3 regions of the Arthrobacter sp. IK3 genome follow, and region 3 is predicted to be linked to each of the others. Evidence: riboswitches for the same ligand, from Rfam matches in the RefSeq annotation. Region 3 holds a riboswitch; each other region holds the start of a gene.
What was found. Region 3 has a riboswitch for S-adenosylmethionine ahead of ACSLGO_RS08765 (MetQ/NlpA family ABC transporter substrate-binding protein). Riboswitches for the same ligand answer to the same signal wherever they lie in the genome.
Positions count from the first base shown of each region.

Region 1: linked by a shared signal. The riboswitch ahead of ACSLGO_RS01190 (hypothetical protein) and the one ahead of ACSLGO_RS08765 (MetQ/NlpA family ABC transporter substrate-binding protein) in region 3 are both predicted to bind S-adenosylmethionine.
Region 2: linked by a shared signal. The riboswitch ahead of ACSLGO_RS04115 (LLM class flavin-dependent oxidoreductase) and the one ahead of ACSLGO_RS08765 (MetQ/NlpA family ABC transporter substrate-binding protein) in region 3 are both predicted to bind S-adenosylmethionine.

Region 1 is NZ_JBPPSW010000001.1:249,151-259,003, reverse strand. It holds gene ACSLGO_RS01225 (DedA family protein) at 1-7, opposite strand, end outside; gene ACSLGO_RS01220 (hotdog fold thioesterase) at 169-645, shown strand; gene paaK (phenylacetate--CoA ligase PaaK) at 733-2,076, shown strand; gene ACSLGO_RS01210 (TetR/AcrR family transcriptional regulator) at 2,146-2,784, shown strand; gene paaZ (phenylacetic acid degradation bifunctional protein PaaZ) at 2,895-4,979, opposite strand; gene ACSLGO_RS01200 (SGNH/GDSL hydrolase family protein) at 5,254-6,225, shown strand; gene ACSLGO_RS01195 (NAD(P)-dependent alcohol dehydrogenase) at 6,303-7,349, opposite strand; SAM riboswitch class IV at 7,481-7,614, shown strand; gene ACSLGO_RS01190 (hypothetical protein) at 7,631-8,017, shown strand; gene ACSLGO_RS01185 (tyrosine-protein phosphatase) at 8,077-8,823, opposite strand; gene ACSLGO_RS01180 (MerR family transcriptional regulator) at 8,921-9,724, shown strand; gene ACSLGO_RS01175 (hypothetical protein) at 9,770-9,853, shown strand, end outside.
Region 2 is NZ_JBPPSW010000002.1:289,676-299,528, reverse strand. It holds gene ACSLGO_RS04120 (alpha/beta fold hydrolase) at 72-845, opposite strand; gene ACSLGO_RS04115 (LLM class flavin-dependent oxidoreductase) at 926-2,320, opposite strand; SAM riboswitch class IV at 2,354-2,469, opposite strand; gene ACSLGO_RS04110 (ABC transporter ATP-binding protein) at 2,869-3,696, shown strand; gene ACSLGO_RS04105 (aliphatic sulfonate ABC transporter substrate-binding protein) at 3,811-4,878, shown strand; gene ACSLGO_RS04100 (ABC transporter permease) at 4,878-5,735, shown strand; gene acs (acetate--CoA ligase) at 5,732-7,705, shown strand; gene ACSLGO_RS04090 (hypothetical protein) at 7,702-8,031, opposite strand; gene ACSLGO_RS04085 (O-acetylhomoserine aminocarboxypropyltransferase/cysteine synthase family protein) at 8,096-9,475, shown strand; gene ACSLGO_RS04080 (CoA-binding protein) at 9,468-9,853, shown strand, end outside.
Region 3 is NZ_JBPPSW010000005.1:200,712-210,564, forward strand. It holds gene ACSLGO_RS08755 (methionine ABC transporter permease) at 7-666, opposite strand; gene ACSLGO_RS08760 (methionine ABC transporter ATP-binding protein) at 668-1,696, opposite strand; gene ACSLGO_RS08765 (MetQ/NlpA family ABC transporter substrate-binding protein) at 1,707-2,588, opposite strand; SAM riboswitch class IV at 2,666-2,785, opposite strand; gene ACSLGO_RS08770 (macrolide 2'-phosphotransferase) at 3,020-3,934, shown strand; gene ACSLGO_RS08775 (TetR/AcrR family transcriptional regulator) at 4,056-4,739, shown strand; gene ACSLGO_RS08780 (sulfate/molybdate ABC transporter ATP-binding protein) at 4,828-5,913, opposite strand; gene ACSLGO_RS08785 (ABC transporter permease) at 5,913-6,758, opposite strand; gene modA (molybdate ABC transporter substrate-binding protein) at 6,745-7,521, opposite strand; gene ACSLGO_RS08795 (TOBE domain-containing protein) at 7,518-7,928, opposite strand; gene ACSLGO_RS08800 (putative protein N(5)-glutamine methyltransferase) at 7,949-8,839, shown strand; gene ACSLGO_RS08805 (pyridoxal phosphate-dependent aminotransferase) at 8,836-9,853, opposite strand, start outside.

The sequences.
Region 1 (9,853 bases), on a different contig from region 3:
GGGACACCACCTCAGGGTAGACCATGAGCCTTCGCGCCGACTGGGAGAGCCCTGGTTTTACCCGCGGCGACGGTCGTCACAGATGACGGCGGACGCTCATCAACTTGACAGTGATCACGCTCACAGGATTACCTAATGAACATTCGGTAAAGAAAAGAGAGGGCTTCCATGGCTGACTCCGCTGTCACCGCCCCGGTCCGTGAAACGGGCCTGGCGCATCCGATCCTCGAACATGATGCGACGTCCGAATGGCTCGGCATCTCTGTCCAGGAGCTCGCAGACGGCTATGCCGTGATCACCATGGACCTGCGGCCGGAGATGCTCAACGGCTTCTCCATCGCCCACGGCGGCATGGTCTTCGCCTTCGCGGACACTGCCTTCGCCCTGGCCTGCAACCCTTCCGGTGCCGATTCACTCGCCGGCATGGACACGATCACCGTGGCCTCCGGCGCGGACATCAACTTCATCTCCTCCGCCCGTGCCGGCGACAAACTGCGGGCAGAAGCCAGCCGGCGGGCTGCGGCAGGCCGCAGCGGCGTCTTCGACATTGAAGTCACCGCCCAGTCCCCCGACGGCACCACCCGCGTCATCGCCGAGTTCAGGGGCCGTTCCCGGACCATTCCCAACCCGGCGCGCCGCAGCTAGGGTCCAGGCCCGCGGGATCCCGCTCTTTCGTTTTCCCTTCCCACACTGCACAATCAAGCCCCACCCCTCTCCCAAAGGTTCTACGCAATGAATACCGCCTCCGCCATCAAGGCCACCGCAGCAGATCCCAGCACCCTCGACGCCGAGGAGCTCATGAGCCGGGACCAGATCGAGGCCCTTCAGCTCACCCGCCTCAAGGAGACGGTCCGCTACGCCTATGAGCGGGTGCCGCTGTACACCAAGAAGTTCGACGACGCCGGCGTCCACCCGGACGATCTCAAGGAACTCGCGGACCTGGCCAAGTTCCCGTACACCACCAAGGAAGACCTGCGCCAAAGCTACCCCTTCGGCATGTTCGCCGTACCGATGGACCAGGTCTCCCGAATCCACGCTTCCTCCGGCACCACCGGCCGGCCCACCGTGGTTGGCTACACCAAGGGCGACCTGGACCGCTGGGGAACCCTGGTAGCCCGCTCACTGCGCGCCTCCGGCGTGAAGTCCAGCTACAAGGTCCACAACGCCTATGGGTACGGCCTCTTCACCGGCGGCCTGGGTGCCCACTTCGGCGCCGAGAAGCTCGGCTGCACGGTCATTCCGATGTCCGGCGGCCAGACCGAACGCCAGATCCAGCTGATCCAGGACTTCCAGCCGGACACCATCCTCGCCACGCCCACGTACCTGCTGACCATTGCCGACGCCATGAAGCGCGCCGGGATTGATCCGCGCTCCACCTCGCTGAAGAATGCGGTACTGGGTGCCGAGCCGTGGACCGAGGAAATGCGGCATGAACTTGAGCAGATGATGGACATCGACGCCTGCGACATCTACGGGCTCTCCGAGGTCATGGGCCCGGGCGTCGCCGGGGAATGCGTTGAGACCAAGGACGGCGCCCACATTTGGGAGGACCACTTCCGTCCGGAAATCATCGACCCGTTTGATGACACCCGGGTCCTTGGCGACGGCGAGCACGGAGAACTGGTCTTCACTTCCCTCACCAAGGAAGCGCTGCCGATCATCCGCTACCGCACCCATGACCTGACCCGCCTGCTGCCGGGTACCGCACGGCCGGGCATGCGCCGCATGGGCCGCATCACGGGCCGCAACGATGACATGATCATCCTGCGGGGCGTGAACCTCTTCCCGAGCCAGATCGAGGAAATCGCACTGCGGATTCCCGCCCTGAGCCCGCACTTCCAGCTCGAAATTACCCGTCCGGACCGCATGGACGAACTGGCTGTAAAGATCGAGCGCCGCGCCGAGTCCTCCGCGGACGAATGCACCAAGGCGGCGGCCGAGCTGAAGAACCAGATCAAGATCCACATCGGTTCCTCCTGCGCCATCCACGTTGTGGAGCCCGGCTCGCTGGCACGCTCCAGCGGCAAGCTGCGCCGCATCTATGACCTGCGCAAGCAGGAGAACAAGCCGGCCTAGCGGCCGATGTGATCACTCGGTTGGCCGGGCCTGTCCCGGCCAACCGAACGGTCATGCGAAAATATCCAGATGCCTAGTCCCTCGAGTTCCGCGACTTCCCCGTCCTCCGCAGCCGGCAACGGTTCCCGCCGCGGACGCCCGGGCTACGACCAGCAGACCGTGCTGAACATCGCCGTCGACGTCTTTAACCGCCATGGTTATGAAGCGACCTCGATGGGCATCCTGGCGGAGAACCTGGGCATCACGAAGTCCGCCATCTACCACCACGTTCCGTCCAAGGGCGACCTGCTGCGCCTGGCCCTGGAGAACGCACTGGGCGGACTCGAGGGCGTCCTCGATGATCCACGTGCCTCCACCGGTCCTGCCGACGCGCGACTTGAGTTCGTGCTGCGCGGGACGATCAACGTCCTGACCGAACGACTGCCCTTCGTCACCCTGCTGCTGCGGCTGCGCGGGAACACTGACATTGAGCGTGACGCGCTGGAACGGCGTCGGCAGTTCGACCGCCGGGTTGCCGCGCTCGTGGACGCCGCGCGTTCCGAAGGCTCCCTGCGCAGTGACATCGATCCGCGCACCACTACCCGGTTGCTCTTCGGCACCATCAACTCGATTGTCGAGTGGTACAAGCCCGGCGGCTCCCTCAGCGGGGAAAAGCTGGCCGATGACATCATTTCCATGATGTTCGACGGCCTGCACGGCAAGCCCTGACCCCGTTCGCTTTACCCGCGCCCATACACCCCATCGAGATGACAGAAACTGCCCGTTAGAAGCTTCTAACGGGCAGTTTCTGTCATCTCGATGTGTGTGGGTGAAGGAGGCTAGGCGCGCTGCTTCTCCACGAGGGTCAGCACGTCGTACGTCGCAACAATCTCATCGTTCTGGTTGTGCAGGACGGCGTCCCAGGCAACCTCGCCGTACTCGTCGGTTTCACGCGGCGTGATCTTCTTGGCGGTCAGGGTCACACGGATCGAATCGCCTGCTGCCACCGGAGTGATGAAGCGCAGGTTCTCCAATCCGTAGTTGGCCAGTACGGGACCCGGAGCCGGCTCCACGAAGAGTCCGGCACCCCAGGAGAGCAGCAGGTAGCCGTGCGCAACGATGCCCGGGAAGAACGGGTTCGCCTCGGCAGCTTCCTGGTTGGTGTGCGCGTAGAACGTGTCTCCGGTGCTGTTCGCGAAGGCGGTGATGTCCTCGAGGGTCACTTCGCGCAGCTCGGAGGCCATGGCGTCGCCGATCTTCAGCGTGGCCAGGTCCTTGCGGAACGGGTGCGTCTCGTCGAAGTTCTGGTCCGCACCGGTGTGCCAGACGCCGGTGATGGCAGTCAGCATATTCGGCGAGCCCTGGATGGCGGTGCGCTGCATGTGGTGCTTGACGGCGCGGATGCCACCGAGCTCCTCGCCGCCGCCGGCGCGGCCGGGGCCGCCGTGGACCAGGTGCGGCACGGGCGAGCCGTGGCCCGTGGAACTGCGGGCAGTTTCCCGGTTCAGCACGTGCACGCGACCGTGGTGGCCGGCGATGCCCGTGACGACCTCGCGGACGGTCTCCGGATCGTTGCTGGCGACGGTCGCTACCAGCGAGCCGCCGCCCAGGGCAGCGAGCCGCACGGCGTCGGCGGTGTCTTCATAGCCGATCACCGAGGAAACCGGACCGAAGGCCTCAACGGAGTGCAGGGCCTCAGCCTCGGGGTTGTCCCACGTCAGCAGGATGGGCGCCAGGAACGCACCGTCCTCGACGACGCCGCGGCTGCCGTCCGCCTGCACGGTTTCCGGAGCGTCCAGGCTGCCGAACGCGATCTTCGCGCCGCCATCCAGGAGGGCCTGCACGGAGGAACGGACGCCGTCGCGCTGCTCCACCGAGGCCAGCGCACCCATGGTGACGCCTTCGGCGCGCGGGTCGCCGAGCACAACGCGCTCCTCTATGCGCTTGGCAGCGGCAGCAACGACGTCGTCCACCAGCGCCTTGGGCACAATGGCGCGGCGGATGGAGGTGCACTTCTGTCCGGCCTTGACGGTCATTTCAGTGACCAGGGACTTCACGTACGCGTCGAATTCCGGCGTTCCCGGAACAGCGTCCGGGCCGAGAATGGACGCGTTCAGCGAGTCGGTTTCGCTGGTGAAGCGGACACCGCCTTCGACGACGTTGGTGTGGTTCTTCAGCTTGTTGGCGGTCGACGCCGATCCGGTGAAGGAGACCATGTCCCGGTAGTCGAGGTGGTCCAGCAGGTCCCGGGCGGAGCCGGAGATCAGCTGCAGCGAACCGGCGGGCAGGATGCCGGATTCGATCATCATGCGCACGGCGGCTTCGGTGAGGTAGCCGGTGGGAGTAGCGGGCTTCACGATGGTGGGAACGCCGGCGAGGAAGGCCGGGGCGAACTTCTCCAGCATGCCCCAGACCGGGAAGTTGAAGGCGTTGATCTGCACGGCGACGCCGGGAATGGACGTGTAGACGTGCTCGCCGATGAACGAACCGTCCTTGGAGAGGACCTCCGGGGTTCCGTCGATCACCACGGTGGAGTTCGGCAGTTCGCGCCGGCCCTTGGAACCGAAGGTGAAGAGGACGCCAATGCCGCCGTCGATGTCCACGAGGGAGTCGATCTTGGTGGCACCGGTGCGGGCGGAGATTTCGTAGAGTTCCTTGCGGCGGCCGTTCAGGTACTGGGCCAATTCCTTCAGCTTCAGGGCGCGCTGGTGGAAGGTGAGCCCGGCCAGGCCCCGGTGGCCCACAGTGCGGCCGTGTTCAATGGCCGCGGCGGTGTCCAGGCCGTCGGTGCTGACCAGGGCGAGCAGTTCGCCGGTGGAGGCGTCCCGGACTTCGGCGGAGCTGGCGGAGGTGTTCTCCGGGGTCCACCATTCGTCCTGGACGAAGCTGGGGACGACTTGCACGTCTATGGCGGTTGAGGTCATCTTTGACGGACCCTTTCGGTACTGGACGTTCGTTGGCCTGTCCGGCCCGGCTGGCCGCAGCTGCGGCACATGCCGATAACTGACCGGACGGTCGGTAATGAATCCAGCCTACATGAGAGTGCCGTGCCGCACATCACCCTGGCACCTGGCTATTCCTGTATTTTCGGCGCGGGCGTCTCCCGGCACCCTTCGTGTTCCGCCGCTGCGGTGGGGCCGTTACCGTGTTCCGTTACGCGGCACGGCGCTGCGGACAACGACGTCGGAAGGCAAGGACATGTTCGAGTTACGCAAGTGGAGGCGGGCGGCAGCCGTGCTTTTAAGCGGATGCCTGCTCACGGCAGGCTCCGTGGTGATGCCGGTGGCCGGAGCCGCCGCAGACACTCCGCCGGGATGGACCGCGTCCGGCCTTGACCGGGACCGCGGGCACCATGGGCCGTCCAAGGGCTGGGACCGCGGCGGGAAGCGGACCGTTGACTATGTGGCGCTCGGGGATTCGTACGCGGCCGGATTCGGCGGCGGCGCGGTGCTGGACGCGTGCGGCCGGACTGCCGAGGGCTATCCCGCGCTGCTGGACGCACTGCCCAGGATTGAACTGGATGCTGACGTTACCTGCGGCGGCGCCACGGCGTCCACGACGCCGCCTGCGCCGCCTGCCGGGCCGGTGGACCTGCCGGAGCAGATCGCTGCCCTGCAGGCGGCAGGCAGCATCGACCGGAACACGGACCTGGTCACCCTGACGATCGGCGGCAATGATGTCCGTTTTACGGAAGTTGTCATTGCCTGTGCCGGAGCCGAACTTCCGGCCACCTGTGAACCCGCCCTCGCCGCAGCGCAGGCGTACGCGGAGACCGCATTGGCCCCACAAGTACGCCAGTCCCTGGCGCAGCTGCGCATCCTGGCGCCCCGGGCGGAACTGGTCCTGGTGGGCTATCCGCACCTGTTCGACGCAGCAGGGGCTCCCGGCCTGCTGACCGCGGAGGCAGCCGGGCTGTTCAACGCCGGCACCGACGCGCTGAACGCAGTGCTCGCTGCCCAGCTCCCGGACCGGCGGTCTGCGTACGTGGATGTCGTGGACGAGTTTGCCGGGCATGGTGTTGGCTCTGCCGATCCGTGGATCATTTTCGAACGGGGCCCGTTCGACCTGCACCCGAACGCCACCGGCTACCGCGACGGGTACCTCGCAGCCATCACCGCCGACGTCGACCTGCATCCGGGCAGCGGCCACCCCTGCCGCGGCCGCCGCTGACCGCAGGCCCTCCCTCAGCACGACGGCGGTGCCCGCCAAACGCGGGCACCGCCGTCGTGCCTTTGACTCCGGAAGAACTACTTCATGTGCGGAACCACTACGGCGCGTCCGGTGAGCTCACCGGCTTCCAGCCTGCGGTAAGCCTCCAGCGCGTTGTCCATGCTGTAAAGCTCCACCTCGGGCTTGATCTGGCCGGCACGGTACATGGCAACCACTTCGTGCAGGTCCTCGATGGTGCCCCAGTAGGTGTTGGTGACGGTCGATTCGTACGGCGTGGTGAAGAAGCTCCACTCGAATGTTCCGCCGGCAATACCCACCACGGTGAAACGTGACTGCGGGGCCATCGATGCGGCCGCCGTCTTGATGGTCGGGCCGGCCCCCACGAAGTCGAATGCGGCATCCACGCCGCGGCCTCCGGTGATCTCACGGATACGCTCAACCTGGCCGTCACCGCCGGGCACCACAACGGCGCCGGCTGCCTCTGCCCGCTTCATGGCGTCTTCCTTCATGTCCGTGGCAATCACGGTGGCACCGGTCAGGGCCTTAAGGATCTGGACCGCCATCTGGCCGAGTCCGCCCAGGCCAATGACCAGGGCGTACTTGCCACCGCCGGCCAGGTTCGGCAGCGAGTTCTTGATCGCGTGGTACGGAGTCAGGGCTGCGTCCGAGAGCGGGGCGGCAGCTACCGGATCGGCGTCGCCCAGGGGCACGAGGTTGCGCACCGGAGCCACCATGTACTCGGCCATGCCGCCGTCGCGGCCCAGACCCATGCCGAGGTACGGCATCTCCGCAGCGTTCTCGCAGTACGTGTCCTGGCCACGGGAGCAGGCCTTGCAGCGGCCGCAGCCCACCGGACCGTAGACCAGGTACGCGCCGCCAACTTCCACGCCGGTCACACCTTCACCAAGTTCTTCGACCCAGCCGGAGTTCTCGTGGCCCAGAACGAACGCCGGCGGGATCGACCCCGGGGCACCTTCCTCGAAGTCCTTGTACAGGGCGACGTCGGAATGGCAGGCTCCGGCACCGGCCACCTTCAGCAGGACTTCTCCCGGGCCCGGCTTGGGCCGCTCGATGTCCGTCAGGGACGGGAAAGTCTGCCACTTCTCAAATACAACTGCACGCATGATGCCTTCTTCTTTGAATCGGTTGGGTGGAGGTTATCCACCTTCCTCACCATACATGCATTTACATGTACCCAATTCGGCAGCCCCGGAGGATGTACCGGTGTCCCTGCGGGCTGCTAACGTAATCAGTGCTTCACGAGATATGGCCTCCGCACCCGTCAGGGTACGGAAAAGCTCCGACTGGCCATGCACCAACCCCACTGTTCGGCGGGTGGTTCGGATGACGAAGCGGCCCGCGTCCAACCGGAGCGGGCAAGGACACTCATCTCGAAGGACACGCTGTGATTCCCTCCAGTGACCCGCGCTGCACCGCTTTCTACCCCGGCCATAAGATCCACTGGATCCACGGCGGCCGCCTCATGAGGTACGACGACTGGATCGACGTCGAAGTCCATGCCGATCCGGAGCTGGACCTGATCTACCTGGTGCTGGACGGCCGGCAGCAGATCATGTGGCACCACGATGTTCCGCTGGTGGCCGAGGCCCTTGCTGCCACGCAGGGACAGCCCCAGTGGTGCACCCGGTATTCATCCCTGATGGTCCCCGGTGCCTATGCAGGCCGGAACCGGAGCTCTTTTTTCTACTTAGCCACTCCTGAGAGGGTGGTTCCCTGCCGCGGCCGGGTTCCGCGTCATGACGCCACCATGCAGGACCACGGTTCTGCCTGAACCCCGACCGCCGAGATGGCAGAAACTGCCCGAATGAGCGCTGTAACGTGCAGTTTCTGTCATCTCGATGGGGAGTCGAGAAGCCGGGACCGGAGCCGGGCGAGGGTTTCCTCGCCGGTTCCGGCACTGCGCAGGTAGGCTGCGGCGTCGAGGTCCCGCAGGAAACTGAGCAGCTCGGCTTCGGCAGCGTCCGCGCGGCCTACCAGTTCGGCGTCGTCCAGCGGACGTTCACGCGGTTGCTGCTGCCTCCGGTGCCAGTCATTGATACCCGCCAGGGCTGCCCGGTAGTCCGCGGCGATGCCCTCCGGCGGGACGCCGGCCAGGTCCAGCAGCAGTGCCGCCACCAGGCCGGTGCGGTCCCGGCCTGCGGAACAGTGGAGAACGACGCCGCCGGGCGGCGCATCGGCAACAGCCTGCGCGATTGCCGCGAACTTCTCCGGCCAGCGGCGCAGGTTCTCCGCGTAGAACCGCGGCGAGCTCATATAGGGGCCGGTCAATGCGGTGAAGTCCGGATCGTCGGGTGCCTGGGTGGGCAGGTTCAGGAAGCGGATGCCGCGGACTGCGGCCGGCGGCACTACGGGGTCCGTGTCCCGGCGGCCAATCTCCGCTGCGTTGCGCAGGTCGACGACGGTGCGGACACCGGCGTCGTGCGCCTGCCGCCAGCCTCGGCCCGTCAGCCATTCGGAGCGCCCCATCCGGTACACGCGCCCCGGCTGGACGTACCCGCTTACTGCCGGAATTCCCCCGAGGTCCCGCGCATTCGCGGCGCCCTCCCAGTTCACAGTGCGGTTCGGCCGGTTCCCCATGCCTCCAGCGTAGGCGTCATGGCACCGCCGGCGTCACGAAAAGCAGTCCGGGGGCGATACTTGACCCTGACACTGTGGAAGGCAGGAGAACTGAGGCATGTTATCCATTGGAGCGTTCGCGCAGATCGGGCAGGTGACCCACCGCATGCTGCGGCACTGGGACACCGCCGGGCTGCTTGTACCCGCCCACGTGGATGAGTTCAGCGGCTACCGCTCCTACGACCCGTCCCAGCTCGAGCGGCTGCACCGGATTGTGGCACTGCGTTCCCTCGGCTTTGGCCTGGACGATATATCCGCGATGCTCGCTTCCGGGGTGGATTCGGGCCGCATCGCCGGCCTGCTGCGCATCCGGCGTGCGGAAGTCGCGGAGGAAGCGCGGACAGCGGCGGCTCGGCTCATCGACGTCGAGCGCAGGCTCCACCTTATTGAAAAGGAGAATGCCATGACCCAGATCGAAATCATCGAAAAGCCCCTCCCCGCCGTCCGGCTCGCGGCCCGGCGCGCTGTGGTGTCCGAACAGCCCGAAGTCCCCGGCGTCGTCGGGCCGCTCTTCGACGCCGTCGGGGCGCTCCTGGCACCCTCCGGTACGCCGGGCGGTGTGCCGGTGGCGGAGTATGACATGGACGAAGACGGCCTGCGGATCACTGCCGGTTTCGCGCACACAGGACCGGTGCCCGACGGCGCCGAGGCAGTTGAGCTGCCGGCCGTCCCAACGGCAGTCTGCGGAGTCCACCTCGGGTCAATGGAGCACATTGCCGAGAGCTGGCAGGCGGTACACGCCGAGATTCTTGCCCGCGGTTTCACCCTGTCCGGTCCGTGCCGTGAAGTTTACCTGCGGTCGGAGTCTGCGGACCAGGCCGACTGGGTCACTGAGCTGCAGCAGCCGGTCGCCCGGGCCTAGCCGGAATCCGGTAGGCAGCCGCGCACCAGCTACGAGGAGGCACCGGTGAACAAAGCCGAGATCCGGCTGTGGTGGCTGCCGGTGGGCGCCGGCGGACACGTGGTGATCCACACCAGCCGCTGGTGGGAG
Region 2 (9,853 bases), on a different contig from region 3:
GAGTCGATGCAGGATTCCCACCCTACGCTCAGGGGAAAACGCACCCGGCACCGGGCCTATTCCAGCCGCCTTTAGTTCAGGAACGCCTCGACGGCGGTGGCCAGGATCCGGTCATCAAGCCCGTGCCAGCTCCCCTCCAGCAGCTGGAAAGAACCTTCCGGCAGCAGCTCGGCGGTTTCACGCGCCCATTCGCGCAGCCTGTCATCGCTTCCGGAACTCGCCAGCACCAGGACCGGAACGCGGATACCGGTCAGGGACCGCACATCGGTTTCCAGCAGCAGGGTCAGGTCATAGGAGATGGTGTGCGCGGCCGGCTCGAACGGACTGGTGTCCGAAGACTCAATCATCTCCGGCGGCACCCCGATGGACTCCTGGAACAGCCGTACGGCACCGGCCCGGTCACCTGCCGCCAGCAGCTCATCCAGTTCGGGGCGGATGTCCGGGTCCTCGTCACTGTCTTCGGTGAGCGGCGGTTCCACGGCGATCACGCTCGAAATGACGGCGGACTCCGAGGCGGCCCGCAGCGCCAGGACCGCGCCGGAGGAGGTTCCCAGCAGGGCCGCCGTTCCGCCCGCGGTCTCCACCACCGCCAGCAGGTCGTCTACCTCGGATTCGGGGGTGTACTGTTCCCCGTCCCCGCTCTCACCCTTGCCTCGGCGGTCATAGGTGTAGACGGTGTGCCCGGCGGCCAGCAGTTCGGCAACACCGGCCATCCCCGAGGTGGTCCGGTCCACCATCACGGGGTCCACCACCACCAGCGGCGGGCCTTCTCCCTGCCGTTGCCAGGCAATCGGCGTTCCGTCGGCGGAAAGCACACGTCCTGAGGCTTCGGCTGATGGATCCATGGGGTTCTCCTTAGCTGGAAGCTGCGGGTCCCTCAACGGTAGGAGCGCCGGGGAACCCGGTCAATGGCCGCCCCGGACTCCTAGCCGTTGACGGCGGGGGCCAGCCGGAACTTCGCGCCGCGGTGGTCTTCCGGCAGCTTGTCGCCGGCCCCGAAGAGCTTGTTGCGCAGCGTGCCGGGAGCGTATTCCGTGGGGTAGGCCCCGCGTTTCTGCAGCTCGGGCACCACATACTCCACCACGTCCTCGAAGGTGCCGGGCGTGACGGCGTAGGCCAGGTTGAAACCGTCGACGTCGGTTTCCTCCACCCAGCGGATCAACCCCTCCGCGACCTCCGCACCGGAGCCAACCAGGCGTGGACCAAGGCCGCCGATTCCCGCGCTGGCGGCGATGTCCCGCACCGTCCAGGGAGCGCCGTCGTCGTTCACCTTCTGGAAGTTCGCGGCCGCTGACTGGATGGCATTGGACTTCACGGCACCCAGCGGCTCATCAAGGTTGTAGGTGGAGAGGTCAACCCCCATCCAGCCGGAAAGCAGGGCCAGGGCGCCTTCGTCGCTCGTGTAGCGCTGGTAGTCCTGGTGCTTGGCCTCGGCTTCCTCGGCCGTGGCTGCGGTGATGATGGTCAGCAGGGTGTAGATGCGGATTGAGTGCCGGTCCCTGCCGGCAGCTTCAGCAGCGTCCCGGATCCTGGTGACGGTAGCTTTCAGCTTCTCCGGGGTGGGAGCGCCCACGAACACCGCTTCGGCGTTCTCCGCTGCGAAAGCGATGCCCCGCGGTGAGGCGCCGGCCTGGTAAATCACCGGGGTGCGCTGCGGGGAGGGCTCGGAAATGTGGATTCCGGGGACCTTGAAGTACTTGCCCTCATGGTTGATGTCATGGACCTTGGCGGGGTCGGTGAACACGCCGGATTCCCGGTCCCGCACCACGGCGCCGTCTTCCCAGGAGCCCTCAAGCAGCTTGTAGACCACCTCGAGGTATTCGTCCGCGTGGTTGTAGCGCTCGTCGTGCTCCAGCTGGTCTTCCTGGCCCATGTTGCGTGCCGCGGACGGCAGGTAGCCGGTCACCACGTTCCAGCCCACCCGTCCCTCGGTGAGGTGGTCCAGGGTGGAGAGCCGGCGCGCGAACGGGTACGGGTGCTCGTAGGCCGTCCCGGCGGTGACGCCGAAGCCGAGGTGCTCGGTCACCAGTGCCATCGCGGAAACCAGCAGCAGCGGATCGTTGACGGGCACCTGGGTGCCCTGGCGCAGGGTCGCGTCGTTGGAGGAGCCATAGACGTCATACGTGCCCAGCACGTCGGCAATGAAGATGCCGTCAAACAGGCCGCGTTCGCAGGTCTGCGCCAGGTGTGTCCAGTAGCTGAGCTTGGTGTAGTCCGCCGAGCGGTCGTCGGGATGGCGCCAGAGTCCCGGTGACTGGTGCCCAACGCAGTTCATGTCGAAGGCGTTGAAGCGGATCTGGCGGGCGGGCGTGGTGGCCATGAGGGTCCTTTGCATGCGGGACGCCGCGCAGGGGCGCCGTACTTGCCGCCGGCGGTCTTGCCGGTCGACCGGATCGTCATCTGGGGCACCCCGCTACGGGAGAGGGTTGCCGCCCAACCAGCCAGAGCTTCGCGTTGGGACTCATGATCCTGCGGGTTCAGTATGCGTCGGGCCCCCGGGGTGAGCGCAACCCCGGCCGTGTCACGCGGCGTAACCGCCGCCGTCGTGCTTCCCCTCCCTCATCCACCATCGAGATGACAGAAACTGCCCGTTTCAGCGCTGTAACGTGCAGTTTCTGTCATCTCGATGGAAGAGGAGCGGCATTCGAAATGTTACGCCGGGACTTGCCGGAAACAGGCTCCAGGGCGTTTAGTTGGGTCTTGACCATCCCGAGCGGCTGAGAGACCTGGATCAGTGAAGCCGCAGCAACCCTGGTCGTAGTACTTCCTCCTTGAGGCACTGCGATAGCGAGGTGGACGTCGCAGGAGGCCGGTTTTCGGCAGGACGTTTTCCGTAGGGTGCTACTGCCAGGACCGATGGAGTGTTCAATGACTGCTGTACTGTCCTCTGGGTCCCACGCCGTGTCCGCTGCTGCGCGCACCGCACCGGACACCGCCCTGTCCGTGACGTTCGACGGCGTTGGCCGCAGCTTCGGCTCCGGCGCAGACGCCCACGTGGTGCTCCGCGACATCAACTTTGAAGTCCGTCCCGGCGAAGTCCTGGCGATCCTGGGCTCCAGCGGCTGCGGCAAATCCACGCTGCTCCGCGCCACCGCAGGGCTCGACGCCGCTTCCACCGGCCAGGTGCTCATCGACGGAACCGCTGTCCACGGTATCGACGACCGCTGCGCCGTCGCATTCCAGGAGCCCCGGCTGCTGCCGTGGCAGACCCTGCAGGCCAACGTTGCGATTGGCCTGCCGAAGGGCACCAGCGCCAGCGAAGGCAAGGCCAAGGTTTCCGAACTGCTGAAGCTGGTGGAGCTGGACAGCTTCGCCAAGCACCAGCCCCGCGCGGTGTCCGGCGGCATGGCCCAGCGGGCGTCGCTGGCCCGCGCCCTGGCCCGCAAACCCGGCGTCCTGCTGCTGGATGAACCGTTCGGCGCCCTCGATGCCCTGACCCGGCTGAAGATGCAGGACCTGCTGCTGGACGTGCACCGCGCGGCCCCGGCGACCGTCCTGCTGGTCACGCACGACGTCGATGAAGCCCTCCAGTTGGCTGACCGGATCATCGTGCTGGGCCGCGAACCGGGCAAACCCGGCGCCACCATCACGCAGACCATCACCGTGCCCGGTGCCCGCCCCCGGGACCGCGCCTCTGCCGAGCTTGCCCGAATGCGCGGCGAGCTCCTGGCGAGCCTCGGCGTCGACCGCCACTAGGGCCCCTTTCCACCCGGTCCCGGCGTCCTGCCGGACCAAGCCGCAGCACCTTTGTGCCTGCAACCCCGGTTTTCCCTGAATTTTTTCCGCACCACCCGTCTCGAAGGAATCCCCATGAACAGCCGTTCCAGCTTCTCCCGCCGCCCGCCCCGCTTCTCCCGCCGCCCCCTCACCGCACTGGCAGCCACCGCCGCCGCGGTTTCGCTGGCCCTGACCGGCTGCGTTGCCGGCGAGGATTCCTCCGGCGCTGCCGCCAATGAGGCAGCCGACGGCGGCACCCTGAACATCGACTTCGCCACGTACAACCCGCTCAGCCTGGTGATCAAGGACCAGGGCTGGCTCGAAGCCACCCTCGAAGAGCAGGGCGTGGAGGTCAACTGGGTGCAGTCCGCCGGTTCCAACAAGGCCAACGAGGCCCTGCGGGCCGGAGCGATCGACGTCGGCTCCACCGCCGGTTCGGCAGCCCTGCTGGCCCGCTCCAACGGATCGCCGATCAAGACCATCAGCATCTACTCGCAGCCGGAATGGGCCGGGCTCCTCGTCTCACCCGACTCGGACATCACCTCCGTGGCGGACCTGGCCGGCAAGTCCGTGGCCGCCACCAAGGGTACGGACCCGTACTTCTTCCTGGTCCAGGCCCTGGAAGAGGCCGGCCTGAGCACCTCCGACGTGACGGTGGAGAACCTGCAGCACGCTGACGGCCGCACCGCCCTCGAGAACGGTTCGGTGGATGCCTGGTCAGGCCTGGACCCGATCATGGCCGGCGCCGAGCAGGCCGGGGCGAAGTTCCTCTACCGGAACCTGGACTTCAACACCTACGGCTTCCTGAACGCCACCGAGTCCTTCCTCGAGGACAAGCCGGAACTGGCGCAGACGGTTGTGGACGCCTACGAGAAGGCCCGCGCCTGGGCTGCCGAGAACCCCGAGGAAACCGCCCAGATCCTCGCCGACGTCGCCGGCCTGGACCTGGAGGTAGCCCGCACCGTGATCCTGGAACGCAGCAACCTGGACGTGGACCCCGCCCCGGGCGACGCCCAGCGCACGGTCCTGGAAAAGGTTGGCCCGGTCTTCGTCGAAACCGGCGACGTCGCCAACCAGAAGGCGATCGACGACGCCGTGGCCTCCCTGCTGGATGACAGCTTCGTGCAGAACGCCAACGCGGAAAACATCAAGGACTCCTGATGAGCACCACCCCTCCCCCCGCTGCAGCACCCGTAACGGCAGGCCCGTTCGGGGCCTCCGCGGCGCCGGCACCTTCCCGGAAGGCCGGCTCCGGCGGTGTCCTGTCCCGGACCTGGGCCCGCGTGGTCCTGGGCCTGGTGGTGCCGGTCCTGCTGCTGGGGCTCTGGCAGCTGGTGTCCGTCCTGGGCCTGTTCAGTGCCGTGCAGCTGCCCTCTCCGGGCGCCGTACTGACCTCTGCAGCGGACCTGATTGAGCGCGGCGAGCTGGGCACGCACATCGCCATCTCCACCCAGCGCGTCCTCACCGGGTTCGCGCTCGGTGCGGTCCTGGGCCTGGTCCTCGGCGCCCTGCTGGGCCTGTCGAAACTTGCCGACGTCCTGCTCGGTCCGCTGTTCGGCGCCGTGCGTGCTGTGCCGTCCCTGGCGCTGGTTCCGCTGCTGATCCTCTGGATGGGCATCGGCGAGGACTCCAAGGTCACGCTGATCACCATCGGTGCGTTCTTCCCGGTCTTCACCACCGTGTCCCTCGCCCTGCGGCATGTGGACAAGAACCTCGTGGAAGCGGCCCGCGCCTTTGGGCTGAACGGCATCAAGCTGCTCACCACGGTGCAGCTGCCCGCCGTCGTTCCGGCTGTCTTCTCCGGGCTGCGGCTGGCGCTGGCGCAGTCCTGGCTGTTCCTGGTGGCCGCGGAACTCATCGCCTCCTCGATGGGACTGGGCTTCCTGCTCACCGACTCACAGAACAACGGCCGCACGGACCGGATGTTCCTGGCGATCGTGCTGCTGGCAGTCCTGGGCAAGACGACTGACGCCCTGCTGGGCGTCGCAGAGAAGTGGGCAGTGAAGAAGTGGGCATAGGGACAGCACTCCGAACACCGGCCGAACCGGACTTCGCCTCCGAGGCAGAGCGGATCGCGTTCTGGGAGGACGCTGCCCGCCGGCTGCAGTGGGAGCAGCCGTGGCACACCGCCCACACCTTCACTCCCCCGCAGCGGCTCAGCGGCCCGGAAGTTCCGGAAGCCGACGCCGAGTACAGCGTGCCGGAGATCGAATGGTTCACCGGCGGCAGGCTCAACGTTGCGGTGAACTGCGTGGACCGCCACGTGGCCGCCGGGCGCGGGGACAAAGTGGCACTGCACTGCGAGGGCGAACCCGGTGACCGCCGGAGCATCACCTACGCCCAGCTGCAGAAGGAAGTCTCCAAGGCTGCCAACGCCCTGCTGGCCCTCGGGATCGAAAAGGGCGACCGGGTGGTCATCTACCTGCCCGTCATCGCCGAAACCATCATCATCACCCTGGCCTGTGCACGGATCGGCGCCATCCACTCGCTGGTCTTCGGCGGGTTTTCGGCCGAGGCGCTGAAGTTCCGGGTGGAGAACACCCGCGCGAAGCTGCTGGTCACCACGGACGGCCAGTTCCGGCGCGGTGCCGCCGTCCCGGTCAAGGACAACGCGGACGAGGCCGTTTCCGGGGACAACGCGATTGAACATGTGCTGGTCATCCGGCGCACGGGCTCCGAGATCGCTTGGACCGAAGGCCGGGATCTCTGGTGGCACGAGACCGTGGACACCGCCTCCAATGTGCACGAACCGGAGGCATTCGACGCCGAGACGCCGCTGTTCATCATGTACACCTCCGGCACCACGGGAAAGCCCAAGGGCCTGGTGCACACCATGGGCGGCTACCTCACGCAGGCGTCCTGGAGCTACGAGTTCCTGTTCGCCAATCCGGACGAATCCGCCCGGGACACGGACGTCCACTGGTGCACGGCGGACCTGGCCTGGGTCACCGCCCACACCTATGAGATCTACGGGCCGCTCTCCAACGGCGTCACCCAGGTGATCTTCGAGGGCACACCGAACACCCCGCATCCCGGCCGGCACTTCGAAATCATCGAACGCTACCAGGTCACCAGCTACTACACCGCCCCCACCCTGGTCCGCTCCCTCATGGGCTGGTTCCCCGACGGCGTCCCGGACACCTGGGACCTGTCCTCCATCCGGCTGCTGGGCACCGTAGGTGAAGCAGTTAACCCGGAAGCCTGGCGTTGGATGCGGGAGAACATCGGCCGCGGCGAGGTTCCGGTGATCGATACCTGGTGGCAGTCCGAAACCGGTGCCACCATCCTGTCCCCGCGGCAGACGGACACCAGTTTCAAGCCCGGCTGCGCCTCCCGCGCCCTGCCCGGCGTGTCCACCCGGATCGTTGACGAGCACGGCAACGAGGTGCCCCCGAACGTACAGGGCTTCATTGTGGTGGATAAGACCGGTCCGTCCATGGCCCGGACCTGCTGGGGAGATCCGCAGCGCTACCTCTCCTCCTACTGGCGGCAGTACGCGCAGCAGGGCTGGTTCCTCGCCGGGGACGGCGCACGGTATGACGACGACGGCGACACCTGGATCCTGGGGCGGGTGGATGACGTCCTGAACGTCTCCGGGCACCGGCTCTCCACGATCGAAATCGAATCCGCACTGGTTTCCCACCCCTGGGTGGTGGAAGCCGGGGTCTGCCCCGTCGCGGATCCCAAAACCGGTCACGCCATCGCCGCGTTCGTGGTGCTCACCGATTCCGCGTCGCCGGATACTGAAACTGTCACCGCGCAGCTGCGGGCCCACGTCGCGAAGGAGATCGGGCCGATCGCCAAGCCCGCCGCCGTCGTCGTGGTTCCGGATGTGCCCAAGACCCGCTCGGGCAAGATCATGCGCCGCCTGCTCACCCAGCTCTTCGAGGGCACCACGCTCGGGGACACCACCAGCCTGCAGAACGAACCTTGCATTCCCGCGATCCACGCCGCCTGCGAAGCGCGGCGGAGCGGGAGCGCAGCCTAGTGCGCTGTTCCGTGAACCCGGGCCAGGGTCACCCGGTCCAGCTCCACCGCTCCGCCCATGGCGCGGTGCAGGCGCAGGAACTCCACGGGCGAGACCTCCAGGAACGACGTGTTGTGCTTTTCCGGCAGCAGTTCGGGGTGCCCGCCGTCCATCATCTCGGTGAACATCCGCTCAGCGGCCAGGCGCTCCATCGGTTCGGTGGGGGTGATCTTGTGGTTCGCGGAGGCCAGCTTGTATCCGGTTTCAACCACAATGACGTACTCGTCCATGCCCGCTCCCAGGATTGCCTCGCCGCAACTGTCCTCAACATTGTTGGTATCCAGCACCCAATAAAGCAACCATTGGCGAACCGCTTACCCGCGGTTCCCCCAAGGAAGGAGCACTCAGTCCATGAGTGACCGCCAGTTCGGATTCCGTACCCGCGCCCTGCACGCCGGGGGAACGCCCGACGCCATCCACGGTGCCCGCGCCGTCCCCATCTACCAGTCGACGTCCTTCGTCTTCAAGGACACCGCCGACGCCGCGAACCTCTTCTCGCTGCAGAAGTACGGCAACATCTACTCCCGGATCGGCAACCCCACGGTCGCCGCGTTCGAGGAGCGCATCGCTTCCCTGGAGGGAGGCATCGGTGCGGTGGCGACGGCGTCGGGCATGTCCGCGGAATTCGTCACCTTCGCGGCGATCTGCTCCGCCGGCGACCACATCGTGGCCGCGTCCCAGCTGTACGGCGGCACGGTCACGCAGCTGGACGTGACGCTGCGCCGCTTCGGCATCGAGACCACCTTCGTCCCCGGCACGAATCCGGCGGATTACGCCGCGGCCATCCGGGAGAACACCAAGGCCGTGTACGCAGAGGTCGTGGCCAACCCCAGCGGCGAAGTCACGGACATTGAGGGCCTGGCCAAGGTGGCGCACGACGCCGGTGTGCCGCTGATTCTCGACGCCACCCTGAGCACCCCCTACCTGGTGCAGCCGTTCAAGCACGGCGCGGACATTGTGATCCACTCCGCCACCAAGTTCATCGGCGGGCACGGCACCACCCTGGGCGGCGTTGTTGTGGAAGCCGGCACCTTCAATTGGGGCAACGGCAAATTCCCGGCCATGACCGAACCGGTGCCGTCCTACGGCAACATCTCCTGGTGGGGGAACTTCGGCGAGTACGGGTTCCTGACCAAGCTGCGGTCCGAACAGCTGCGCGACATCGGACCCACGCTCTCCGCCCAGTCCGCGTTCCAGCTGCTGCAGGGCGTTGAAACCCTGGCCCAGCGCGTGGATGAGCACCTGCGCAACGCCCAGGCCGTGGCCGAATGGCTTCAGGCAGACGAGCGCGTGGCCTGGGTGTCCTACGCGGGCCTTGAATCCCACCCGCACCATGAGCGGGCGAAGAAATACCTGCCCAAGGGTCCGGGTTCCGTGTTCAGCTTCGGCGTGAAGGGCGGCCGTGCCGCCGGACAGGCGTTCATCGAGGCCCTGCAGCTCGCCTCCCACCTGGCCAACATTGGTGATTCCCGGACCCTGGTCATCCACCCGGCGTCCACCACCCATCAGCAGCTCTCCCCGGAGCAGCTTGCGGCCGGCGGCGTTCCGGAGGACCTGGTGCGCATCTCCGTGGGCCTGGAGGACCTGGAGGATATTCTCTGGGACCTGGACCAGGCGCTCACGGCCGCCGGCGCAGGTGCGGCAGCCGCTGCCGAAGATGCGGTGCCCGTTGCCGAAGACGCTGCGTCCTGCAGTGTCCCGCTTGAAACCGAGGAGTCAGCCAATGTCTGAGAACCGCACCTGGGTGGGGCCCAGCGCCCCGGAACGCCTTTCACTGCTGCGTTCGGCCAAGTCAATCGCGATTGTCGGGGCCTCGGACAAGCCGTCCCGCGCGTCCTACTTCGTAGCGACGTACCTGCTCTCCTCCTCGCCGTACAAGGTGTACTTCGTGAACCCGGTGGCGAAGGAAATCCTGGGCCAGCCGGTGTACGCCTCGCTGGCGGACCTGCCGGAGACCCCGGACATCGTGGATGTGTTCCGCCGGCATGATGACCTGCCGACGGTACTGGAGGAAGCCAAGGCCGTGGGCGCCAAGACGCTCTGGCTGCAGCTCGGTTCCTGGCATGAGGAGGTGGCGCGGGACGCCGAAGCGGCCGGCCTGAACGTGGT
Region 3 (9,853 bases):
CGGTGCTCAGCGGCGCAGCACCTTCCGTGCAGTCTGGTTACCCAGGAACTGGACCAGCTGCACCAGAACGATGATTACTGCCACGGCCGCCCAGGTCACCACCGGATTGAATTGCCGGTACCCGTATTGGATGGCAAAGTTACCCAGGCCGCCGCCGCCCACGTACCCCGCCACCGCGGACATGTCTACGAGCGCAACGAAGATGTACGTGTACCCCAGGATCAGTGGTCCGAGTGCCTCCGGAATCAGGATGGTGGCGATGATGCGCCGCCGTCCGGCGCCTACCGATCTTGCCGCCTCAATGACCCCGGGCTGCACAGTAAGGAGGTTCTGTTCCACGATCCGGCTGATGCCGAACGCGGCGGCCAGGGACAAGGTGAAAATAATGGCGTTGTTGCCAATTCCGCTGCCGGTCACCGAACGTGCCAGCGGCTGGGCCGCCGCGAGGAAGATGATGAACGGGATTGGACGGAAGATGTTCACCAGCACGTTCAGCACCCCGAAGACGGCCCGGTTGGCCAGCAGGGCCCCGGACCTGGTTGTGTACAGGCCCAGTCCGATGAGGAGCCCGCCTATCCCGCCGAAGAGCAGGCTGAGGCCCACGATCCAGAGGGTTTCCCCGACGGCGGTCCATAGCTGCGGAGTGAGCGGTATCAGGTCCTCCATGTCAGCCCAGCTCCGTAACTTTGAGTCCGTGCCCGGCGGCAGCCAGGGCAGTGTCGATTGCGGAATCCCCGCCCTTGAGGGCGAGGGTCAGGTGGCCGAATGCCCGGCCGGCGACGTCGTTGATTCCGCCGTAGACCAGCTCGAAGTCCACCCCGGCAGCCGCAAGTTCCAGGAATACCGCCGCCTGTGAAGCGGAACCGTCCCGAAACGACAGCGTGACCAGCCGGCCCTCGTGCCGTGAGCGCAGTGCCTGGAGTTCCGCTGCGGACGGCACGCCGCGCACAACCGTGGAGACGAACCTGCGGGATGAATCCTGCCGGGGATTTGAAAACACGTCGAAGACCTCACCCTGTTCCACGATCCTTCCGCGCTCCATGACAGCAACCCGGGTGGCGAGGTCCCGGATCACTTCCATTTCATGCGTGATAACCACGATGGTGATGCCCAGTTCCTGGTTTACCCTGCGCAGCAGCGCGAGGACTTCGTGTGTCGTTTCCGGGTCGAGCGCAGATGTGGCCTCGTCCGCCAGCAGGATCTTCGGCGAGGCGGCCAGGGCACGTGCAATCCCGACGCGCTGCTTCTGCCCCCCGGAAAGCTGTTCAGGGTAGCTGTCGGCCTTGTCCGCGAGCCCGGTGAATTCAAGGAGCTCATTGGTGCGTTCGGCGATTTGGGCCCTGCTCCGCCCGGCGACCCGCAGCGGATACGCGATGTTGTTCCGCACGGTCTTGGAACTGAAGAGGTTGAACTGCTGGAAGATCATGCCGATGTCCTGGCGGAGTGTCTTCAGCTTCCTCTCCGGCACACCGGAGACACTGCGGCCGTCCACCGTGATGTCTCCGGACGTGCAGGTTTCCAACCCGTTGATGAGCCTGACGAGGGTGCTCTTGCCCGCCCCGGAGTACCCGATGATTCCAAAGATCTCCCCCGGTTCAATCTCCAGGCTGATGTCTTCCAGGGCGTTGACTGCCAGGTTGCCCTTCCGGGCAGCCGGATAGATCTTAGTGACGCTGCGCAGTGTTATGAGGGCCATGGTTCCGCGTTTACTTGCCCAGGTTCCGAATGTCTTCCTGGACATCCGCGAGGGACGCCTGCAGGTCCGCCTGCGGCACTTTCAGGAAGCGGGCAGTGTTGCCCGAGGCTTTCTGGACACCGTCCTGCACCGCCTGGGTGTCCTGGTAGATTTCCACCAGCTTCTGGTACGTGGCGTTTTCCTCCTCACCCGCGCGGGCAGCGAAGATGTTCACGTACGGAATCGCCTTGGGATCCGCGGGGTCGTCCTGGGCTATGGCGTCGGCAGCGCTGAGCCCGGCGTCTTCGACGAAGTCGTTGTTGATGATCGCCGCAGCAACGTCCGGCAGCGAGGTAGGCGTGAGCGAGGCTTCCAGGGTGGTGACCTTCACCTTGGACTTTGCCTCATCAATGTCATCAAGGGTGGCGAAGGCACTGCCGCCGTCGGTAAGCGAGACGAGCCCTGCGGACTGCAGCACCAGAAGACCCCGGGCCAGGTTGCTTTCGTCATTGGGCACCGCCACGGTGGCACCGGCGGGGATGTCTTCCACCGAACCGTACTGGGTGGAGTACAGGCCCAGCGGATAGATGGCGGTGGAACCCACCGGCACCAGATCCTCGCCGGAGGATTCGTTGTAGCGCGCAAGGTAGATGATGTGCTGGAACTGGTTCAGGTCCAGCTCCCCCTCAGTCAGCGCCGGATTGGGCTGCGTGTACTCTGCGAAATCAATGATTTCGACGTCGATGCCCTCGGCCTCGGCCGCTTCCTCGTACGTCGCCCAGTAGGGATCACTGGCACCGACGACGCCGATTTTGACGGTTCCTTCGTCACCCTCGGCTGAACCGCAGGCCGCCGCTCCCGCGAGAAGGAGCGGCACGGCGGCAAGGGCAAGGAACTTCCGGTTGATCTTCATTTTGTGGTTTCTCTCCGGTCAGGATCGCGGCGGGCCGCGAAGAAGGGGTGCGCTGGCCGCTGTGAGGGCAGTGCCCGGCGCCGTACTTGCCCTGCGGGAAGTCCCGCGGCAGGGCCGAATCTTCACCTGGAGCACCCCGCTTACGACGAGAGGGTTGCTGTCCAGCCGGCCAGGGCCTGTGGCTGGAACTCTTGATTCATGGATCACGCTAGGACCGGAAAGCCCCAGGTGCCACTCCACTGACGTTCGGCGTCGCGTGCCGTCACACGGAGACCATGTCCGCAACAGAAGGACACAAATCCGCGGTGCGGACGGTTTCGGTACGTCCGGCCCGGATTCCCAAACGGCGCCCCAATGGGTAAAGCTGGGAGGCATGGTCCCACCGGGTCTGCCAGCGGATGAGTGTGGGATGCCCCCGGAGAGAGGAAGCAATGAGCCCTGAGACGGCAGCGGAAGTCCCGCCTGCACCTAAGGAGGTCTGCGCGCTGGCAGCGTCCCATGGATTGTTCCTGGATGCAGACTCTGTTGAATTCAATGAAGCGGGCCTCGATTACCGGGTTGTCTTTGCTGCGGAGTCCGGTACCGGGAAGACGTGGGTGCTGCGGCTGCCGCGCCGCCCGGACGTCGCAGCGAACCAGGAACGTGAGGAAGCGATACTTGCCTTCGTACGGCCGCGGCTCAGCGTCGCAGTGCCCGACTGGAAGATCCAGGAACCGGACCTTGTCGCTTACCCGCTCCTCCCGGGGAGTCCGGGCCTCACCATCGGTGAAGGAAACCAGCCGGTCTGGCATTTCGACCCGGCGTCGAGCGGCTACCTCGCGTCATTGGGAGACCTCATAGCCTCCCTGCACGGCACCGACACGCTCGCCGCTGCAGCCGCCGGCGTCCCCGTTGAGACCCCTGAACAAGTCCGCGCACGCTGGGCCAGGGCACTCGATGACGCGCTGGCTGAGTTCCGCATTGATTCGGGCCTACTTGACGGCTGGCGGCGGTGGCTCGATGACGACGGGTTGTGGCCGGAACGTACGGTACTCACGCACGGCGAGCTGTACCCGGCCCATCTCCTCCTCGATGATGCTGACCGGATCGTCTCGGTCCTGGACTGGACCACAGCCAAAGTCAGCGACCCGGCGTTGGAGTTTATGTATGTCCGGCTCGTCTCTCCGGATTCCTTCGACGCCGTGGTGAGCCGCTACCGGGACACGGCGGGCGTTGCCGAGCCCCGCCTGGCTGAGCGCTGCAGTGCACTGATCGCTGCCGGTCCATTGAACTACGCGATGTTCGCCCTGACCACCGGCCGGCCGGAACACCGGGAAGCCGCCCGGGCCCAGTTGCTGCAGTCCTAGGGGCGGCGCATCGATTTTCCTCCACCCTGGGATTGCCGCTGAACGGGTTTACACTGTAAACGGAACCGGATTCGGCAGGCAGTCCGGGAATGAACCGGTACAACCGCTCGGAGGCAGTCCCATGGCAGCGAACCAGCCGCTCAGCCCCGCAGGTATTGCCCGAACGGCGGCGCGGATAGCGGATGAAGAGGGCCTGGAGGCGGTCAGCATGCGCCGGGTCGCCGGAGATCTTGGTGTCTCCGCCATGGCGCTCTACCGCCACGTTGCGGGGCGCGGGGAGCTGCTCCTGCTGATGGCTGACGCCGTGAAGAGCCATTCACTGCTGCCAGAGGGCGAACAGCGGTGGCAGGACATGCTGGCCCACATGGCCGGATCCCTATGGCGGACCTTCACTGCCCACCCCTGGCTGCTTGGCATCATTCTTAGCCCCCGCAGCCTGGTCAACCTCGCCGCGCCGGCTGATGTGGAACGGCTGCTGTCCGCGCTCTCCGCCGCCGGCCTGGATGAAGACGAGGGTTTCGACTGCCTGCTGGGCATCTCGGCCGCAGTCATCGGCACCGTGACCGTTGCCGGGGCTGCCGGCCCGGCAGGTGCCTCCCCTGCGCGGGCGGGGTCTAATCCGGCTGCTTCCGCACCGGCCGGGTCCGGGCAGGACGCAGGCGAACCGGAGCCGCAGGACACTGACGGCCATCCCCGGGCCAACCGCTTCGGACACCGCAGCATCAACGACGAGGTCTCCCGTCAGTCACTGGACTTCCTGGTGGCGAATTTCATCCGTGGCATCGAATCCAGCCGAGCCAGTTGAGAGCTTTGGCCGCCTCGAGATCCTGGTGAACAATGCCCATGCGTCGGAGCAGGCTTCCATTCTGGCGTAGTCTCCCCATCAAGCTGTATTAAACGGTGCGCCACCCCGGTACCGCCGAAGCCGGGTAGCTGGTCACTGCGGAAGCATCGAGCAGGAACTCCGCCTCCTCGCCCACCACCAGGGACAATTCAGCCGCGGCGGCGGGGCTGATGTCCGCCGCCAGTCCGGCGCCCCGCACCCGGATCCGGTCCCCCTGGGGCTCAAGGTCCGTCACCGTTACGCCGAGGATCTCCCGGCCCGGGTCCGCCGTGCCGGCGGCGCCGGGCCTTCGAACCGCAATGGCCGACGGCGGAAACACGGCTAGCAGCGGGACGCCCTGTACACCAGCGCCGGCGTCGGGCACTGCGAACGACAGTCCTCCGGCAGCCAGGAGGCGGTTCCCGCGGACGTTCCCCCGAACCAGGTTGAGCCCGGCAAGGCTGGCCGTGAAGGGGTTCTGCGGGCGGCGCAGCACTTCGGCCGGCGGGCCGGACTCGACGATCCGGCCTTCCTGCATTACCAGGACCCGGTTGGCCAGGGTCAGGGCATCGAGCACGTCATGCGTGACGATCAGGGCGCTGCGCCCGGCCAGCACCCGCTTCAGCAGCCTGCGCATCAGCGGAACCGTTTCAACATCCAGGGCGGCCATCGGCTCATCCAGCAGCAGCAGGTCCGGTTCCGCAGCCAGGGCACGGGCCAGCGCCACGCGCTGCGCCTGGCCACCCGAAAGTTCCCCCGGCCGTTTGGCGGCCAGTGCAGCGGCATCAGCTTCGGCGAGCCAGCGACGGGCAGCTGCCTGTGCCTTCCTGCGCGGAACACCCGTGCTGCGCGGACCGAACGCAACGTTCTCCTCCGCACTCAGGTGCGGAAAAAGCAGCGCTTCCTGGGCAAGGAGAGATGTTCCGCGTCGATATGCCGGCAGGGACATGCCTTTGCCCTTGGCGCGGTGGAAGAGCGTGGTGCCGTTCAATTCGGCCCGTCCGTCGTCGGCATGGACCAGGCCGGCCAGAAGCGAAACAACGGTCGACTTCCCCGCCCCGTTCGGACCGAGCAGGGCCACGGTCTCTCCGTCTCCAACGTCAAAACGGACGTCTATCCCCCGTTCCGGAAGCACCGCCTCGATCCGCAGCCCCATTAGTCGGCTGCTCCTGCCGTGGCTGAACGTCCGCCGGCGGAACGCGTGTCCGCGGAGCGTGCCGGAGCAGACCGGTAGGACAGCCCCACCACAACTACGGCTACCAGGACGAGCACGAGCGAAAGCGCCACCGCAGCGTCCGCGTCGGCCTCCCGCTGCAGGTAAATTTCCAGCGGGAGGGTCCGCGTGACCCCCTGCAGGCTGCCTGCGAAGGCAAGGGTGGCACCGAATTCGCCCAGGCAGCGGGCAAAGGAGAGCACCGCACCGCTTGCCAGGCCGGGGAGGACCAGCGGTACGGTAACCCGGCGCAGGACGGTCCACGGGCGTGCTCCGAGCGTCGCGGCCACGGCCTCATAGCGCGTGCCGGCGGTCCGCAGGGCGCCCTCGAGGGTGAGGACCAGGAAGGGCAGCGCCACGAAGGTCTGCGCCAGGACGACGGCGGCCGTCGAGAAGGCGACCTGGACGCCCATCGCCTCGAGTGCCCCGCCAAGGAGCCCCTGCCGCCCAAAGGTGTAGAGCAGGGCGATGCCACCCACCACCGGAGGCAGCACCAGGGGAAGCAGTACCAGTGAACGCACCAAGCGTTTCCCCGGAAAACGGGCCCGGGCAAGGACCAGCGCCAGGGGCACGCCCAGGAGCACGCAGAGCAGGGTACTGGCAGCTGCCGTCCGCAGGCTCAGCGACAAGGCAGCGAGCGAGGATTCGGATGTGACCAGTGGAATGAACTCGGCCCAGTTGACCTCCGCTGCCACCGCGGCCAGCGGCAGCAGCAGGAACAGCGCTCCGGCGGCGGCACCGGCCAGCACCCAGCGCGGCAGCGGCACCGTATTGCTACGGGACACCAAATCCGGCCTCCTGCAGGGCTCTCCGGCCCTCGTCTGCGCCAACATAGCGGACAAACGCATCAGCCAGGCCGCTGTCTCCAGCCGCGGCCAGCCGAACCATCGGATACCGGTTCACTGCCTCCTTCGCCTCGGGAAACGGCACCTCCTGGACCTTGCCTCCAGAGGCACGGACGTCAGTGACGTACACCAGCCCTGCATCGGCTTCTCCTGAAACCACCTTGCCCATGACGCCCGTGACGGACGATTCTTCGCTCACTGGTGCGAGCAGGATACCGGCGTTCTGGGCCAGTTTTTCCGCTGCAGCACCGCAGGGAACCTGCTCGGCACACACAACCACCTGCACCCCGGCAGCCGCGAGGTCCGCGAAGCCGGCGATTCCCGCCGGATTTCCCGGCGGCACCGCGATGGTCAGCGTATTCGTTGCAATATTCCGGGGTTCTTCGGCTGCCATTCCCGCATCCACCACCTTGGCCATGTTGGCCTCGTCGGCGGAGGCAAAAACGTCCGCCGGAGCTCCGGCGAGGATCTGGGCGGCGAGGTCCGCGGAGCCGGCCAGGTTCAGGCGCACAGTTGTCCCGGGATGTGCTGCCTCGAAGTCCTCCGCCAGCCGGGTGAAAGGCGCGGCCAGGGACGCCGCAGCGAACACCGTTAGTTCAGACGTGCCGTTCTGTTGGTCACCGGCAGGAACCGCACACGCACTGAGGCCCAGTGTCCCGATCAGGAGCAGGGCAGCCAGGACCCTGCCTGGGCGGCACCGGCTCACGGGTGTTTCTTTCCCGGCGGCACTTCAACCATGACGTTCGTCGCCTTGACCACCGCCGTGGCAGTAGAGCCCAATTCCAGGCCAAGTTCGCGCACCGCCTCGGAACTCATGAGGGAAACCACGCGGAACGGACCACACTGCAGTTCAACCTGCGCCATCACTTTGTCCATGACGATCTCCGTCACCAGTCCCACGAACCGGTTCCGGGCCGAGCTGGCAATTTCCGTCGGGTCATCCGGCAGCTGGGCCTGCCTTCGGGCGAGCTGCGCGAGTTCAAGGCTGTCGATCGTCTGCCTGCCACTGGCATCCCGGTGCCCGGTCAGGGTACCGTTCTCAATCCAGCGGCGCACTGTGTCGTCACTGACCCCCATGAACCGTGCCGCTTCGGCAACTCGCAGGCTAGGCATGCAACGACAATAAACCGCAGATGCGTTCATTTCCACTTGGTGTGGGGATATATGCGGACACCCGGCGGCGGGAAGACCCTACGGTGGACTATGGAAAGGACAAGGGCGGCGGCATGGACGCAGACCGGGAGCTTCTCATACGGTTCACCGCGCAGCTTCAGCAGGCGGGCTGTGTCTTTGCTGCCGAAGAAGCGGGCCTGATTCTCCGCGGCGGAGCCACGGTGAACGACGCCGAGTCCATGCTCCGGCGCCGGCTCACCGGCGAGCCGCTTGAGTATGTGCTTGGCTGGGCAGCGTTCATGGGCCGGCGCGTACGCGTGATGCCCGGTGTCTTCATACCCCGCCCGCGGACCGAGTTCCTCGCCGTTGCGGCCCTCGAGTCCGCAAGAGGGCGGGCCGCCCCGGTGATACTGGACCTCTGCTGCGGCGCCGGCGCGCTGAGTTCCGTCTTCGCCGCTGACCTGCCGGATGCCGAGCTGTACGCCGCTGACCTTGCGCCGGAGGCTGTGGCCGCTGCCCGGATGAACCTGGGGACACGGGTTCCGGTGTACCAGAGTGACCTGTTCACTGCCCTGCCACGGCATCTGCACGGCAGGATAGACATCATCGTGGCCAACGCACCCTACGTCCCCACGGAACAGCTGCCCTTCCTCCCCCGCGAAGCGCGCCTCCACGAACCTGCCGCCGCACTGGACGGCGGCAGGCAGGGACTGGAAGTGCTCCGCCGGATAGCGGCGCAGGCTCCTGTCTGGTTGGGCAAGGACGGGCAACTGCTGGTTGAGTGCAGCGCCGGACAGGCACCGGACCTGGCAGCGGACGTTAGCGCCGCAGGGTTCCAACCGTTGATCCGGACCGACCCTGACACGGCCACGGCCGTGGTTTCCGGCACACTGGCGCAGCGGATCGTTTAGACGGCTGGCTGCCCGGTTTCCTTAACGGAACCGCCGTCCATATCCGATCCTGTTCCGGCCCCGGACGTTGCTGCAGGTTCCAGCGCGGCACCGCCCTCCACTGCCGGGTCCGGGGCCCGGTGGGCGGCGAGGAACTCGGCGATCCGGTTCACGGCGTCGCGGATGTCTTCCTCCGCCGGCAGGATGACGAACCGGAAATGGTCCGGATCCGGCCAGTGGAACGCGGTTCCCTGCGAGACGAGGATCTTCTGCTCCTCCAACAGGTCCAGGACAAACTGCTCGTCGTCGTCGAACGGGTACATGGCGCGGTCCAGCTTCGGGAACAGGTACATCGCGCCTGACGCAGGCACGCAACTGACGCCGGGAATCCCGTTGAGCAGCCGGCAGGCAAGGTCGCTCTGCTCTGCGAGCCGTCCGCCCGGCTTCACGAGGTCATTGATGCTCTGGTATCCGCCCAGGGACGTCTGGATTGCGTGCTGGGCCGGAACATTGGCGCACAGCCGCAGTGAAGCCAGCAGGTCCAGCGATTCCCGGTAACCTGCGGTATCGGCACGCTTGCCGGTCAGTGCCACCCAGCCGGCCCGGTAACCGGGCATCCGGTACGCCTTGGACAGTCCGGAGAACGTCAGTACGGGAAGGTCGCCTGCCACGGATGCGGTGTGGATATGCTCTGCTCCCCGGTAGACGATTTTCTCGTAGATCTCATCTGAAAAGAGCACGAGGTTGTGGCGCCGGGCCAGGTTGGCAAACTGCTCCAGGATCTCCCGCGGATAGACGGCGCCGGTGGGGTTGTTCGGGTTGATGATCACGATCGCGCGGGTGCGGTCGCTGATCTTGGCTTCAACATCAGCCATGTCCGGCCACCACTGGTTGGATTCGTCGCAGGCGTAGTGCACAGCTTCACCGCCGGACAGCATCACCGACGCGGTCCAGAGCGGGTAGTCGGGTGCGGGAATCAGTACCTGGTCCCCGGGCTCCAGGAAGGCCTGCAGCGTCATCGAAATCAGTTCGCTG